2 regions of the Shewanella sp. H8 genome follow, and region 2 is predicted to be linked to the other one. Evidence: predicted binding sites of a transcription regulator. Region 2 holds the regulator's gene; the other holds the start of a gene.
What was found. The regulator LexA, encoded in region 2, represses DNA repair genes until DNA is damaged. The targets are predictions, from matches to a motif close to TACTGTATNNNNATACAGTA.
Positions count from the first base shown of each region.

Region 1: a site for LexA is predicted at 6,185-6,204, ahead of recN (DNA repair protein RecN). Genes of this name have one in related genera too.

Region 1 is NZ_CP157213.1:3,237,430-3,246,143, reverse strand. It holds gene ribBA (bifunctional 3,4-dihydroxy-2-butanone-4-phosphate synthase/GTP cyclohydrolase II) at 1-640, shown strand, start outside; gene ribE (6,7-dimethyl-8-ribityllumazine synthase) at 764-1,240, shown strand; gene nusB (transcription antitermination factor NusB) at 1,255-1,659, shown strand; gene thiL (thiamine-phosphate kinase) at 1,747-2,703, shown strand; gene ABIS04_RS14025 (phosphatidylglycerophosphatase A) at 2,714-3,205, shown strand; gene ABIS04_RS14020 (hypothetical protein) at 3,295-4,428, opposite strand; gene recN (DNA repair protein RecN) at 4,496-6,154, opposite strand; gene ABIS04_RS14010 (AEC family transporter) at 6,283-7,251, opposite strand; gene ABIS04_RS14005 (DUF3319 domain-containing protein) at 7,339-7,539, opposite strand; gene ABIS04_RS14000 (YjaG family protein) at 7,611-8,207, opposite strand; gene barA (two-component sensor histidine kinase BarA) at 8,197-8,714, opposite strand, start outside.
Region 2 is NZ_CP157213.1:272,963-281,676, reverse strand. It holds gene mtr (tryptophan permease) at 1-840, opposite strand, end outside; gene plsB (glycerol-3-phosphate 1-O-acyltransferase PlsB) at 843-3,263, opposite strand; gene lexA (transcriptional repressor LexA) at 3,527-4,141, shown strand; gene ABIS04_RS01185 (cell division inhibitor SulA) at 4,138-4,644, shown strand; gene coxB (cytochrome c oxidase subunit II) at 5,038-6,624, shown strand; gene ctaD (cytochrome c oxidase subunit I) at 6,634-8,226, shown strand; gene ABIS04_RS01170 (cytochrome c oxidase assembly protein) at 8,228-8,714, shown strand, end outside.

The DNA of each region.
Region 1 (8,714 bases), 1.5 Mb from region 2:
ATGTGAACCTTCCGCAGCGATTGTTGAAATTTTAAATGAAGATGGCACCATGGCCCGTCACCCAGATTTAGCCAAGTTTAGTGAAAAACATGGCATTAAAATGGGCACAATTGCAGACCTAATTGAATACCGTAATACTAATGAAACCACTGTTGTGCGTGAAGCTCAATGTAAGTTGCCTACCCGTTTTGGTGAATTTACTATGGTGACGTTTAGAGACACTATTGATAATCAACTGCACTATGCCTTAGTTAAAGATGAAGTGAAGCCAAATTGTTTAGTGCGGGTACATTTACAGAATACCTTTAATGATTTACTGCATTCAGAACGCGACCAAAAGCGTAGTTGGTCATTAGAAAAAGCCATGGAGCTCATTGCAGCTGAAGGTGGTGTTTTAGTGTTACTTGGTAATGACGAAAATACCAGTGACGTGCTAGCTAAAGTCAAAGCATTTGAAGCCGAGGACAATGGTCAATCACCCGCGCCAGCTCAATGGCAGGGAACTTCACGCCGTGTGGGAGTAGGATCGCAAATTTTGGCAAGTTTAGGTGTCACCAGTATGCGTCTATTAAGTTCACCAAAACGTTACCATTCATTGTCAGGTTTTGGTTTGGAAGTGACCGATTATATCGCCGAATAATATTGGCTGATGGTAAATTTAACAATTTCATTAATTGCATAGAGCTCAGGACTAACGGCTGTGATATCATAGCGCCTCTTTTTGCCCCGAGCTGGGTGCTTTAGCTAATTTAGGTAAGATAGAATGAACATAGTTCAAGGTAATATCGAAGCGAAAAATGCCAAAGTGGCGATCGTAATATCGCGATTCAATAGTTTTTTAGTTGAAAGTCTGCTTGATGGTGCAATAGACACATTAAAGCGTTTCGGCCAGGTCAGCGACGACAACATTACCGTTGTTCGAGTACCTGGTGCAGTTGAATTACCCCTTGCCGCTAAACGTGTTGCGGCAAGTGGAAAGTTTGACGGAATCATAGCATTAGGCGCTGTCATTCGTGGCGGCACACCTCATTTTGATTTTGTTGCTGGTGAATGTAACAAAGGTCTTGCACAAGTTGCATTAGAGTATGATCTTCCTGTTGCGTTTGGTGTATTAACTACAGATACCATTGAGCAAGCTATTGAACGTTCAGGTACTAAAGCAGGTAACAAAGGTGGCGAAGCAGCCCTTAGTTTGCTTGAAATGGTTAATGTACTGCAACAATTAGAACAACAGCTGTAAATAGTAGGAAAAGTATGAAACCTTCAGAGCGCCGTAAGGCCCGCCGTTTAGCCGTTCAAGCCATTTATTCATGGCAGTTAAGTAAAAATAATGTTGCTGACGTAGAACATGAGTTTTTAACAGAACAAAACACTGACGGTGTTGATGTGGCTTATTTTCGTGAATTGCTAACGGGTGTAGCATCAAAAACTGCGCAGATTGATGAGTTGTTAAAACCACATCTTGACCGTAATTTTGAAGAAGTGTCACCAGTAGAAAAAGCCATTGTGCGTTTGGCCACTTACGAGTTAACCTTCCGCAAAGATGTGCCATTTAAAGTGGCCATTAACGAAGGTATTGAGTTAGCAAAAGCCTTTGGTGCTGAAGATAGTCATAAGTTTGTTAACGGCATGCTTGATAAGTTAGTAAAACATAAGTAACACCAGAACGGTATCTTCGGATACCGTTTTCAATTCTTATTAATTGTTTCAAAATTAAGGTGGACGGTTTACCGTACCAGACTGAATGTGAAAGAATTTGATCTCATCGAACATTACTTCCGCAATAAAGGTCAAAAAAGGCGCGATGTTGAGTTAAGCATCGGCGACGACTGTGCGTTAGTGAATCCAGCCGACAATAAATCTATCGCTATTTCTTGTGATACCCTTGTTGAAAATGTCCATTTTTTAGCTGATATTCCGGCTCATGCTTTAGGGTATAAATCGTTAGCGGTTAATCTTTCTGATCTGGCGGCTATGGGGGCTGAACCCGCGTGGTTTACGTTAGCCCTGACATTACCCAATGTGGACCAGCCTTGGTTAGCACACTTCAGTGAAGGCCTGTTTGAAATTGCAGAATATTACAGTATTGCTCTTATTGGCGGTGATACAACCCGTGGACCTCGCAGCATCAGTATTACAATTAATGGCCAAGTCCCGAAAGGTACAGCCTTAACTCGTTGCGGAGCCAAAATAGGTGATTGGATTTATGTTACTGGTACTTTAGGGGATTCAGCTTTAGGCTTGGATATTCTCCGAGGGGTTAAAACAGTTAATCCAGAAGATAAAGAATACCTTATTAATCGCCATTATTATCCAACTCCTCGTGTGTTAGCTGGTCAAGCTCTTCGTACATTAGCTACGAGTGCTATCGATTTATCAGATGGTTTAATGTCTGATATTGGCCATGTGTTAAGTGCTTCTACGGTTGGTGCGATTATTGATATCAACCAAGTGCCGTTATCTGCGTCGTTAACTGCTAACCTAAGCCGAGAAGAAGCATTAAGTTATGCACTTACTGGTGGTGAAGACTACGAGTTACTTTTCACTGTTCCTGAGTCTCAACGTGGCGCGATTGATACTGCGTTAATTAATGCCGGCGTCAAGTTTGTCAAAATTGGCCAAATTTGTGCTGGAGATAAATTAAAATTCGTAGACGACGGTAAAGCTTTTTCTCCAATATCTCGCAGTTTTGAACATTTTTAATTGAAGCATTATGAAACTACTTACCCAAGATAAATTTGTCAACAAGCTATCTTTAGCTAATCCTATTCACTTTTTAGCATTAGGCTTTGGCAGTGGCAAAGCGGCGAAAGCACCGGGTACTTTTGGTACCTTAGCCGCCGTTCCGTTGGTGCTATTGATGCAGCAGTTAAGCCTTACGAATTACCTGATTATTACCTGTATTAGTATGCTTGTTGGGATTTATATTTGTGGTAAAGCGGCTAGAGATATGGGAGTACACGATCATGGCGCTATTGTGTGGGATGAAGTGGTTGGTTTGATGATCACTATGATAGCTGCGCCTCTAGGCTATATGTGGTTAGTACTTGGCTTTGTTTTATTTCGTTTTTTTGACATAGTTAAACCTTGGCCAATACGTTGGCTTGATGCCAAAGTACATGGCGGTTTTGGTATTATGATTGATGATGTATTAGCAGGTGTTTTTTCGTTAATAGGTGTGCAGTTGGCAGTTTATTATCTATAACGTAGTCATAAACATCGAATAAAAAAGAGCGCAATGTGCTCTTTTTTCATATTTGATTCTTGTCATTGCAAACTCAGAGATACTAAGATTTATTGAGTCATGATTAAATTGCTGCGTAGCTGTTCTATTTCATTATTCATATTGACGATGCGCAATTTAAGATCTGTTTCATAATAAGAGCAGCTTAATATTTTACCCACCGGGTTGTAGCGTAATTGCCATAACTGCAGCAGGCTATTGTCGTTATTGCAATATTCTGGTTTTTTAAGCAGAAGCGATGCATCTGTTGATACAGGTTCTTTAACCATATTAACGAAATATTCAGCCCGCAAGTTATCATCATCAATGGGTTTAATAAACATTTTAGCTAACCATTGCTCGTAAAATGGTGCTGTATCTTGTTGAGCTTCCATTACCATTTGCTGCATGGCGTTGTGACCAAAGAGCCACTCACCTGAAAATATACGTTCATAGTCATTTTGATTTAAACTGAAAGGGGATTGCCAAGCACTGATATTTTTAACCACTTCTTTATTGCTTTGAGCTAAAGTACCCGCAAAGCGGAGTTGCTCCTTCAGTACACCACTGACAATCATATGAACCAGTAACGATCCCGATGAGTGATATACATTATTCCAAAATTGCGTTTCTTTGTTTAGGAATGCTATTGCAGCATCAACCCCTATTTTGCTGGCAATAGATCCCGAGCGATTCATCGTTTCAAGTAAACTTAGCTCTCTTAACTGAAACAGTTGAGACCAGAGAATTTGATCTTGAGGGATTAAAGACTGATCATTTTCTTGCCAATCAGGCATAGCGACTAATATATTGTATTTATCAATATTGGCTTGATGGGCATTAATAGCACGGTTAATTGTTTCACTATTACGATTAAAAAACTCATTGCAAGTTTCCCAATATGCTAAGTGGCAAGCTTCTTTAAAGTCGCGAATTAATTTAGTTTGTTGAGTACTAAAGCTGAGCGATGTTTCTTGTGGATTCGATTTAGCACCCTCGATAGTGCTCAGCATCTTCATAGCATACTCAACCCCGTTTTCACTCGATGCAACAGGTTGCTGCTTTAGCCAGCTTTCAACTAATAACGTATTAGGAGACTTTGTTCTGTCGGAAGCGTTGATTGCCACTAAGCAGACAACGGCAAATACTAATAAGCTGCTTATTAATCCAACCAGCACACCAATCGTTTTTAACAACATCATCATTCTTTATCCGCAAAATCCATTTAACACAATGGTAACATGCAGCTTGATTTTTGATAAGTCATGACCTTTATTGTAATAACTCTCGGGCGTTAGCTAAGGTGTTTTCAGTAATCACGTCTCCACCTAGTAAGCGTGCCAATTCATTAACCCGTTGATCTTTATCTAATGCCTGCATCGTAGTTTCTGTGGCACCCGCTTTATTGAATTTGTTTACAAACATATGTTGATGACCTTTACCCGCAACTTGGGGTAAATGAGTGACACACAACACTTGAGTAGACTCTCCGAGGCTGCGCAACATGCGTCCAACCACAGAAGCCGTTGGACCTGAAATACCGACATCAACCTCATCGAATATTAATGTCGGTGTTGCCACTTTTTTAGCTGTGATCACTTGAATCCCTAATCCAATACGCGATAACTCACCGCCAGAGGCAACTTTAGAAATCGGTTGTAATGGTTGCCCAGGGTTTGTGGTCACCATAAATTCAATGCTATCGCAGCCATTAACTGAAATGTTGTCCGGATTATGATTAATTTGAATAGTAAATTTACCCTTAGGCATATTGAGCTCATGGATAGACTGGGTAACTAGCTTGTCTAATTCTTTAGCATAACGGCTACGACTTTGACTAAGTTTCTGCGCATTGGTTAAATAGGCGTTTCTAGTGTCTTCAAGTTGCTGTCTTATACCATCTAATTTAGTCTCGTCGTCAGCAAGTTCTGCCAATTCACTCATCAAGGCTTGATGATGTAGTGCCAGCTTATCAGCACTCACATGATGCTTACGCGCCAATTGCATAGCTGTTGAAAGGCGTTTTTCTAAATAGGCAAAATGTTCTGGATCAAGCTCTAAACTGCTTAAATAACTTTCAATTTCACTCGCACTTTCTTGTACTTGAATTAACGCATCGCTGATCATAGTGCTAATAGGCGCAAGGGATTCATCATAGCCTTGAAGCGTATCAGCAATACTGGCCACTTTATTGAGTAGAGATTCTATATTGCCTTCATCACTTTCTGTCAATAAATGTAAACCCGCTTGGCAGCGTTCAATTAAATCTGTGCCATTGGCTAAGCGCTTGTGTTCTTGTTCTATTTCATCAAATTCATCTATGCCTAAATTAAACTCATTAAGTTCTTCTACTTGATATTGCAGTAACTGTTGACGCGAAATACGTTCATGCTGAGCTTGTTCAAGCTGTTTTAGCTCGTTTTCCACTTGTTTGCAGCGTTGATAGCTGGCACTAACGCTATCTATCAGTAGCTTGTGGTTGGCATAACTGTCGAGTAAAGCTAACTGATGGTCATTTTTAAGCATGGCATGATGAGCATGTTGGCCATGAATACCAATGAGGAGCTGACCTACTGATTTTAATTGGGTTACAGGGACTGGATTACCATTGATATAGGCTCTCGAGCGACCGTCATTATTGATAGTCCTACGCAATATACATTCATCTTCAGCATCGAGATCGTTGTCTTCTAGCCAGCGTTTGGCTAAAGGGACATCATGGAGGGTAAACCTTGCACTAATTTCTGTTTTAGTTGCACCTGGTCTGATGGTGTTTGCGTCACTGCGGTTTCCTAAGCACAATCCTAGGGCATCGATAGCAATCGATTTACCTGCACCCGTTTCTCCGGTGATGCTTGTCATACCGGCTTTAAAGTCGAGTTCTAAAAAACGCACGATAGCAAAATTATTGATGCTGAGTTGGCAAAGCATAGTGAATCCTTGTCAATGAAACGTTCAAACCACTGTATTGATAAACAGTATATACTGATTTTATATACAGTAAAGTAGTTGGTGTGAAATTATCGCTGACTATTTTATCGCCTGCTAGCGGTTAATGATTAACCAGTGGATTTTAATAGTATTTCTATTATAGGCAAACTAATAAAGGTCACTAATGTGCCATATAAAATCCCTTGGGCACTTCCATTAGCATTAATTTGGTAGCGATCTGCCAGTAGATACACACTTGCTGCCGTGGGTAATGCTGCTAAAAGCACTCCCATTATCAGTAATTCGTGTTCTACGCCAAATAATTTGAGTAATCCAAAGGCAATAAAAGGCTGAATAATTAATTTGAGTAAATTAATTAAACTCAATTCTGTAATCAGGCTAAGACTGAACATCTTTGCAAAAGATTGATGTCGTAAAGCTTTGGCAAGTACCATACCTATAGCAAATAGTGCACAAGGGCTGGAGGTGTTACCCACTTGGTGAAGTACCAAAGCCAGACTTTCAGGTAAGGTGATATGCAATGCTGATAAGGTGATACCAATGAGGCTGCCTAGCACAATCGGATTTTTATACAGTGCATTACCCATGATGACGATAGCGTGGTCGGTTGATTGTTTATTTCGGCTGGCAAGTTCAATAGACACTAACGCAAAAGCAAACATGAACACCGACAGTAAGCTGGCAATTGAAGCCGCAACTAATGCCATTTTGTGTCCTGGGAATAACAAGCTCAGCAATGGAATACCAATAAAGGCGGTATTGCCAAATGTGGCGTTTAAGGCTCGCATGGCGGCAACAGCTTGCTGCTTTGGAGCACACCAAAGTGATACAACAATCACTATGGCGTAAGTGATGACCATCGCGAGACTAAATGCGCCAATAAAGCCCCATTGAATAATATCTTCAATACGAGTTTCGGCTAAAACAATCAGTAAAATTGCCGGGAAGGCAATGTAATAGACAAATTGATTGAGGATCAGATCGGTATCTGGTGGCAACAGTCTCAATTTTTGAACAATACTGCCAAGCAGCATAATTATAAAAACAGCGATTAGCGGGGTAAGAATACTGGACATCCCTCGCAATTCCTTAACAAAATGGTAATAAGGTCACTGTACTGCTTTTTGGTAGGCGGATGCAATTAGGCTAAAGTTAAACGGTGATTATTTTTTTGATTTATTGTTTAAACTGGCCTTTGATACTTTAGGCGGAGGTAATATGCCTAGCTCAGTAAAAAAGTGTACTTGTCTTCTTAGTTCAAATAACGATCCAACTCGTACTTGATTGCCAATAACTAGCGTCCAGTCATCAGTCTTACCATTAGCATTACTGAAGGTGAAACCTTGATAAAAAATGCTTCTCATGGGCGGCACTCAATAAAAAGCCTGAATAAGTTCAGGCTAAACAATGTTTATTGCAAGGCTTAGACTGTGTATTACAGACTAATACCGATATTAGACACACCAGCTTCAATAATATCTTTACGTAAACCTTTAACTAATTCACTATTTATTTCCGGATTTGCTTCGATAATATCGAGTAACATGGCTTGTAATTGTTTTTCTTCTTCCATTACTGGATGTGAAAATACAAACTCATCGAGCGCTTCATCCATTAAGGATTCATCACTAATGGCTTCAATATAATTGGCCACAGTACTCGATGATAACTTGCTGATATTTGTTATATCTTCTTCAATCTTACCGTCTATCGCTCCCATAAGGCTGGCAATCGCGACAGCAGCATCCATTGCTGGATAAGCTCCATAGGCTTCAAATTCGCTCGGCTCAGGAGTGTTTTCATCGAGACGCTGCAAATGCACATGGATATTGAATTTAAGTTTTTTGTCATACTGGCTTTGCCATAACAAATCTAATGCTGTACTTAATACTTGAGGTTGGCCGAATTCACACACTTCAGAAAAAAGTTGGTAGTTCGGGAGCATACGTTGACATAGCGCTAGGGCAAAAAGCTGCTTTTGCGGTAACGATAATGCTTTAAGGCGTTTAAAAAAACCGGATTTACTGGTCATTTGGAGTATCCACTGATAGCTGATTTATCACTTGATTTGCTGCTAATTCTACCTTAGTTAACTCATCAAGTAACTCTAGTATTTCAGGTTCTAAGTCATTAAGGTCAATTTTATGTTTTAATCCAGACTCTATATCTCGACACAGTTTTTGTGTTGTTGGTACGCCGCAATAACATGTTGCCCCATGCAATTTATGTACGACTTGAAGTAGTAGGTTTGCATCTCTTGTCAGTAATGCTTTTTCGATAGCTTTTGTTGTTTCTGGTAATGAGTTCACCAGCATCTTTAGCATATCCAACGCTAAATCGGTTTTCTGATTGACTTGTGTTAAACATAAATCCCAATTCAATATTTGGGCATCAAAATGGGTGAGTTGTGGCTTATTCATCCATCGACTGATAACACTTTTTAAGGACAATTCGTCAATGGGTTTGGCTAAGAAACCATCCATTCCGCTGGATAAAATATTATCGCGCTCTTCAGCAATAGCATGCGCAGTTACAGCGA
Region 2 (8,714 bases):
AATCACCCCCGACAATGCAGCGACTAACACACCAATATTACCGCCTTGTTCAATAATATTAGTAAACTGGCTCCGAGGAATATTCCCCATTGTAGCTACTAACCAACATACATAAATGACCAATGCGATACTGGTGCCAGCAATAATAGCCTTTACGATAGTTCGGGCATCTTTACCGTAATACTTTACTAGGCTAGGTACGTTACCGTGATAACCAAAACTCGCTAAGCCAAAAGGAATTGCGGCAAGTAAATAAGGTAAATATCGCGACTCGCCATCGGGAGATGTTAGCTTTATCGGATCGATGTCGATTAATAAATTACCGATAGCCAAAAAGAAAGTAATGACCATACCACCGAGCATAATCGTGGTGATCCGATCAACCGCTTTGGTGCTGATAAACACGACTAGCGCTAAAACAACGGCAAAAACTAACCCCGCGACACTCTGGGGTAAACTTACGCCAACAGCAGATAAACTGTGATTAACAATCGACCCACCGCCACTAATATATGCATACGTTAAAATATACAACACAAAGGCAATTGATAAGCCGTTAACCACTCGCCAAAACTGTCCTAGTGTCACTCTAGTTAAGGTGTCAAAACTGTCGCCCGGTTCAAAATGCAGGTTGGCTTCTAGTAACAGCAAGCCCGACATCAGCATGCAAAACCATACACCTAGTAACATCGCTATTGAATAACCAAACCACATCCCGGCACCTACAACAGGTAACGAAAACATTCCCGCACCAACAGTTGTTCCGGCAATAATCATCGCCCCGCCCAATACAGATTTACCGCCGACACGATGCTTAGCAGCATTCATATGGTTAGCCATTATTATCCGTGCTCCGTTTGCACACTATCAACAATGGTTTGCCTTACTGAAGATCCAAGTAATTTATTAACATTATCTCTTATTCTAATCACTTCAGAACGATGCTCGTCACTGCATAAATAACCCAATTCCTTCAGTTTTACACTCAAGGTGTTATACAGCTTTTTATCATAAAACTCAGGAGCAGTAATGCCGTGTAACGCGCCTAATCTCTTGGCTAATAAGTGACTATCGGTTTCAAGCTCTGAACGTTCCAAATCAGGCTTTATCGCCAATAAATTGAAGATAATGGCATATCGCTGCAAGGTTTCATTTATGGTTTCAGCAAGAAGCAACACTTGGGTGATATGACGAGGTGTGATGACAAAATTATCTTCACCACTCAGTAAACCTTGTTCAACCATGAATTCTAGAATGCTATCTATATGCGCAGGCACATCATCAATACCCATAAAGAGTTCGGCTTTAAGTAACGGATATAAATCCATAACAACCGCATGAATGCGTTTACGATCGCATACATCATAATGAGCTAAACAACTGGCAATTAATGAAGGAAGCGCCATGAGGTGAATAATGTTGTTACGGTAGTAACTCATAGTAATAGCTATTTTCTCATCGACCGAAATAATTTCGCCAATCGGATCTTTACTACTAACAAACTTATCTAACGACAAACAATGATCAACAATCGATTTACCATTACCTTCTGCAACAGATGTGAAATCGGTATAAGGCACGGTTTTAAGTAAGGCTAAATACAAATCAAGCTGACGTTCTAACTGGCCTCTTTCCAACGCATTTTGCTCTGATGCCAATAACACCAAACTGGTCAATGCCACCGAACTGGCGGCGGCTGCACCATTAATATTAGTCATCACGCGGTTAGCTAATGAATTAACCGATGGCGTAAACCACGACGGTTTTTGATCCGGATCTTTTGCAAGCTCAGCACGCCATTCCGGTGCCTGTTGATTTAAGAAATGCTGTAGATTAATGGGTTCACCAAAATTGACATAACCTCGGCCAAAATTACCTAATCTACTAATCGCCCCAAATACTTGCCACACCGATTCTTTTTTCTTTTTCTTACCACTTAATTCTTTATGATAAGTCGCTACTTCCATAACGTGGTCATACCCTAAATACACAGGTACTAAAGTCACCGGACGCTCTATACCACGCAACACACTGTTTATAGTCATGGCCAGCATGCCCGTTTTAGGGGCCAGCAAGCGTCCGGTACGCGAACGACCACCTTCGGTGAAATATTCGACGGAATAACCCTTAGCAAACAACTGATCCAAATATTCACGAAAGACTGCTGTATAAAGTTTATTGCCATTAAAACTGCGGCGGATAAAGAATGCCCCGCCACGGCGGAACATTGGCCCTGCAGGCCAAAAATTAAGGTTTATACCCGCGGCAATATGTGGAGGAACCATGCCCTGGTAATACAAAATATACGACAGTAATAAGTAATCCATATGGCTGCGATGACAAGGCACATAGACAATCTCATGGCCATCATGATGTAGCTGTCGAACCTGTTCGGCACCTTTAATGTTAATGCCACTGTATAATTTATTCCATAACCAAGTCAGAAAACGCTCAGTTATGCGAACTAAACTATCGGAATAATTAGCAGCAATTTCATCAAGGTATTCAATAGCAGTTTCGCGGGCTTTCTCTGGCGAGACTTTTTTACTTAGCGACTCTTCTTCTATGGCCTTCTTGATAGACTCAGATTTTAATAAAGAAGCAAATAATACGTTTCGATTAGGTAACTGTGGCCCGGTCATAACCTTGCGTTGACGACGAAAATGCACTCGAGCAACACGGGTTAATTTGTGAGCAATTCTTTTATCTGTACCGTGTTCATCGGCCATATAACGAAGCGATAATGCATTAGAGAACTGGACAAAATTATGCCGTCCTAAAAATAAAATCATTAACCATTTACGTAGCCATGTTGGATTTTCTCTTTCAAATACAGCCGCTTTCATGCTGTCATCTTCTTTCCCTGGAGTACGTCCCCAATAAAGACAAACAGGAACCAACTGAATATCTAATTCAGAGTTCTCACGATGAAGAGATAATAGACTGGTAAAATAATTAATGAATTTTTCACCACTTTCGCGTTTACCAAATAATGGTTTGCGCCCCTCTAAACAAACAACACGAGGCACTTGCAAGCCATCAAGCTTTAATGATTCATAAGGGCTAGGCATACCAAAGCCTTCTGTGATTTCGCTCAAGGCGGCAATATCACTGATAGATTCCGTTTTCATCAAATAAACTAGAGGTTTAGTCGGATCTATATTGAGGTCATCAAAAGGATCATGTGGCACAACAATTGTTTGCACCATCCATTTTTGAATCCACTTTAATGTTCGTAAAAATATTGAATCAGGTTTTGACATGGTTATTTTCGCAACATAAGCCACTATAATATTGTTGCATAGGATACCAGAAACTACCCTGCTTACACTATCTGGCTTGTTTATCTTTGCCCTAAAGCTATTTTTCTTTCCGATAAAACAAGTTTTAAATATTTAAAATCATTTAAAAACAAGTAACTACCAAGTTACTTCCTAATAAAACACAAAAAATAGTTGGTTAATACTTGCACGAAAATAATCACTGTATATAATGACAGTCACTGTATAAAAAGACAGGAATTGTCATGAGACCGTTAACGCCGCGCCAAGCTGAAATATTAGACTTAATTAAAAACAATATCGCCGAAACAGGTATGCCACCCACTCGTGCTGAAATTGCGAATCGTCTTGGCTTTAAAAGTGCTAATGCCGCCGAAGAGCATTTAAAAGCATTAGCCAAAAAAGGCTTTATCGAGATAATTCCTGGTACCTCTAGAGGTATTCGATTACCTCATGAAGAACAGGTTGAAACCGGCCTGCCGCTCATTGGACAAGTTGCTGCTGGAGAGCCTATTTTGGCCCAAGAGCACGTGGAAAACTATTATCAAGTTGACCCCAATATGTTTAAACCCGCCGCTGATTTTTTATTGCGGGTTCGTGGTGACAGCATGAAAAATATCGGCATTTTAGAAGGCGACCTTCTCGCGGTACATAAAATGCAGCAAGCACGTAATGGCCAAGTTGTGGTGGCACGAATCGACGATGACGTCACCGTAAAACGATTTGAACAGAAAGGTAACGTCATTTATCTGCATGCAGAAAATGAAGATTACAACCCGATAAAAGTGGATTTAAGTTGCCAAAGCCTAACCATCGAAGGGCTTGCCGTTGGTGTTATCCGTAATGGAGATTGGTTATGAACAAACTAATGGGCATCGCCCCACGCCACCCTGGCTTATGGGTGGATTTATCAGACACAGAACTTCAGGGCAACCAAACCATTCAAACATTGCAAACGGTTACCCAAGGTGAAGCAGAGCTGAGTCAATTGTGTAGTCAATTAGCAACGTTAAGCCAACAAGGCCGCTGGATTGTACTCATTAGCCCACCTCACATTGGTTATAAACATATGCTGGCAAGTGCCGGAGTGAGAATGGATCGCATTTTACTGGTTCACACCAAAGATGAAGTCGAGACATTATGGGCCATGGAAAAAGCACTCACTAGTGGTACATCGAGTGCAGTAGTAACTTGGACAAGCTCACTTGATGCTCGCGATAGTCGCCGTTTGGAAATAGTAGCCAAAAGCGCACGTGCATTAGGGATCGTAATTGAAGATGTGAATACTCACTTACCTCACAAACATCAACTTGTTAGCCCTACCTTAGCAAATGGAACAAGTAATTTTTGCTCGTTTCACTAAGCACAAACCCTTAATTACCAAGCCCTGTATTGAATTCAGGGCTTTTTTTTCACCTTTTTCAGGCGATTAAGAAAAAAAGTGATCTTGATCAATCCTTAATCTACAAGTAATGTAATTAACAAGGATGAAACAATTTTTTATCTTTAATTTGACGTAAATGGCAGATTTAATAGTCATCGATGGGAAAACGTCAACACAAATTGATAAGTTCAGTCGTAGGTACAAGCGTGGTGCACAGCTAACAATAAAACCGTAGACCGTCTGTTTACAACCACCAAGGTACTTTGAGGTCATCAAACTTTTTTCGGGAACCGAAGAGTTTGCATAGAGCAGAGAATTACTGTGTGACTTTTCTTTGTAATTGCAATTTGCAATTAACAGAGGAGCAGTCTTGTGAAGCAATGGTTGTATTGTTTACTGGTTGTGTGTGTAGCACTTCCGCTTGGGGCAACAGCAATGCCCCTCAACATGACTCAAGGCGTGACAGATATCAGTGGTCAGGTTTATCACCTCCACATGACGATTCTTTATATCTGTTGTGCCATTGGGTTAGTGGTGTTTGGGATCATGATCTATTCAATGATTTACCACCGCAAATCAAAAGGCGCAGTCGCGGCCAATTTTCATGAAAGTACCAAAGTGGAAATTGCTTGGACCGTCATTCCTTTTATCATCTTAATTGCAATGGCTATTCCAGCCACCAAAACCTTAATTGCCATGGAAGATCCCAGCGATGCTGATCTCACCATTAAAATTACTGGGTCGCAGTGGAAATGGCATTACAGCTATTTTGATAAAGACATCGAATTTTACAGCTCATTATCTACCCCCAGAGAACAAATTGACGGTAGTGAGGCTAAAGGAGAACATTACCTCCTTGAAGTTGACAAACCTCTAGTGCTCCCCATTAACCAAAAAGTCCGTTTTTTGATGACTTCTGATGATGTTATCCACTCATGGTGGGTGCCCGCTTTTGCCGTTAAAAAAGATGCTAATCCAGGCTTTATTAATGAAACTTGGACTCGTATTGATAAGCCCGGTATTTATCGCGGCCAATGTGCCGAATTATGTGGTAAAGACCATGGTTTCATGCCGATTGTAGTGCAAGCATTATCGGAGGCCGATTTTGAAAATTGGTTGGTTGAGCAAAGACAACTAGCAAGCAATGCCGCTGCGGCAGCGGCGGCATCAATGACCCAAACCCTGTCACTCGAAGATCTAACCTCACAAGGTGAACAAATCTATATTGCTAGATGTGCTGCTTGTCACCAACCTAATGGTGCGGGTCTTCCTGGTGTATTCCCATCATTAATTGGCAGCCCTATCATAAAAGGCTCTGTTGAAGGCCATCTAAATATCGTCATAAACGGTAAACCAGGTACCGCAATGCAGGCCTTTGCAAAACAACTTAGCGCCCAAGAAATTGCAGCAGTGATTACCTTTGAACGTAATGCTTGGGGCAATAATAGCGGTGATCTTGTACAAGCTGTTGATATAGGAAAATTTTTAGGCAGTAACGAGGCAAAAACAGAAGCAAACAAAGCAGTAGCGGATGTCACAAGCACTATTGCAACCACGACAACTGACATTACCGATGCGGTTACCGAGAAAACCACTCAAGCTGTCGAAACCGTAGCAAAAGTTGCTCCAGCAGAAGCTCTGCCCACGTTAACCTTGGAGCAATTAATGACCGAAGGTGAGCAGGTTTATGCCACGACTTGTGCTGCATGTCACCAAGCCACTGGCGCAGGTTTACCTGGCGCTTTCCCTTCACTTATTGGTAGCCCTGTTGTTAGCGGACCGGTTAGCGGACATATCGATATCGTTATGCACGGAAAACCAGGTACTGCAATGCAGGCATTTAGTAGTCAATTAAGCCCTCGAAAGATGGCGGCAGTGATTACATATGAGCGCAATGCGTGGGGCAATAATTCTGGCGAGGCGGTGCAACCTGCCGATGTCGCTAGCCATGGACAGTAAGGGAAAACAATGAGCACAACAACGCACGATACAATTGCAACCGCCCATGATGATCATCACGGCGCTCCAAAGGGGCTAATGCGCTGGCTACTCACCACTAACCATAAAGATATCGGATCTCTGTATTTATGGTTTAGTTTCATTATGTTTCTCACTGGCGGCGCAATGGCAATGGTCATTCGAGCTGAGTTATTTCAGCCTGGATTACAGCTAGTAGAACCTAACTTTTTTAATCAAATGACCACTGTTCATGGTCTCATTATGGTATTTGGTGCAGTAATGCCCGCTTTTACGGGCTTAGCTAACTGGCTAATACCTATGATGATTGGGGCACCAGACATGGCATTACCACGAATGAACAACTGGAGTTTTTGGATTTTACCTTTTGCCTTTGCCATGTTACTGGGTTCGTTATTTATGGAAGGCGGTGGACCTAACTTTGGTTGGACATTCTATGCCCCGCTCTCAACCACTTACAGCCCTGACAGTACCGCATTATTTGTATTTTCCATTCATATCATGGGCATAAGTTCAATAATGGGTGCAATTAATGTCATTGTCACCATTGTAAACTTACGTGCTCCAGGCATGACGTGGATGAAGTTACCCTTGTTTGTGTGGACTTGGTTAATTACCGCTTTCTTACTGATAGCAGTGATGCCGGTACTCGCGGGTGCGGTCACCATGGTATTAACCGATAAGTTTTTTGGTACCAGCTTTTTTGATGCTGCTGGAGGCGGTGATCCGGTAATGTTCCAGCATATCTTCTGGTTCTTCGGTCATCCTGAAGTTTACATTATGATTTTACCGTCATTTGGTATTATCTCCGCAATAGTGCCAACCTTTAGCCGTAAAAAGCTGTTTGGTTACTCTTCAATGGTTTACGCCACTGCCAGTATTGCCGTGTTGTCATTCTTAGTGTGGGCGCATCACATGTTCACGACTGGGATGCCGGTGTTCGCCGAACTATTCTTCATGTATTGCACCATGTTAATTGCCGTACCCACGGGGGTAAAAGTATTTAATTGGGTGGCAACCATGTGGCGCGGTTCAATGACATTTGAAACACCAATGCTGTTTGCTGTAGCGTTTATTATTCTGTTTACCATAGGTGGTTTTTCTGGCCTGATGCTGGCAATTACGCCTGCTGATTTCCAATACCACGACACCTATTTTGTAGTGGCTCATTTCCATTATGTGCTCGTCACTGGGGCAATATTTTCCATTATGGCAGCCGCTTATTATTGGTTGCCTAAATGGACTGGCCATATGTATGACGAAACGTTGGGGAAATGGCACTTTTGGTGCTCGGTAATATCCGTCAATGTATTGTTTTTCCCCATGCACTTTTTAGGTTTAGCGGGTATGCCACGTAGGATCCCTGACTACGCGGTACAGTTTGCCGATGTGAACCAAATTGTGTCTATTGGAGGTTTTGCATTTGGTTTGTCTCAGCTGATATTCCTCGCCGTTGTGCTCAAATGCATTAAAGGTGGAAAACCTGCTGGAGATAACCCCTGGGGAGCAGCCGAAGGCTTGGAATGGTCGATTGCCAGCCCTGCACCATATCACTCGTTTACCACTCCACCGGAGATTAAATGAGATGACACAGCCAACAAAATCAAATCGTAAGCTATTAATCATCCTGATTGCTGGGTCAATAGGTATGTTTGGATTTGGTTTTGCGCTTGTACCACTTTATGACGTGCTTTGCGATACATTGGGAATTAATGGCAAAACCCAAAATAGCGCCAGTAGTTATGAAGCGGTGGTGGTTGATAAAAACCGAACCGTAACCATTGAATTTGTCACTCAAGTTCAGTCTGGTATGCCATGGGAATTTAGCCCTAAAGTGAACAAAATAAGTGTGCATCCTGGTGAGCTAACTCATGCACAATTTTTGGTTAAAAATCTGTCGACACGTGACACCGTAGGCCAAGCAATCCCTTCGGTATCGCCAGGGCAAGGGGCGGCATACTTCAATAAAACGGAATGTTTTTGCTTTAATCAACAACCTTTGGCTGCAGCAGCAACAGCAGAACTACCATTGATTTTTTACGTGGATCCTGACTTACCAGCGTCCATTAACA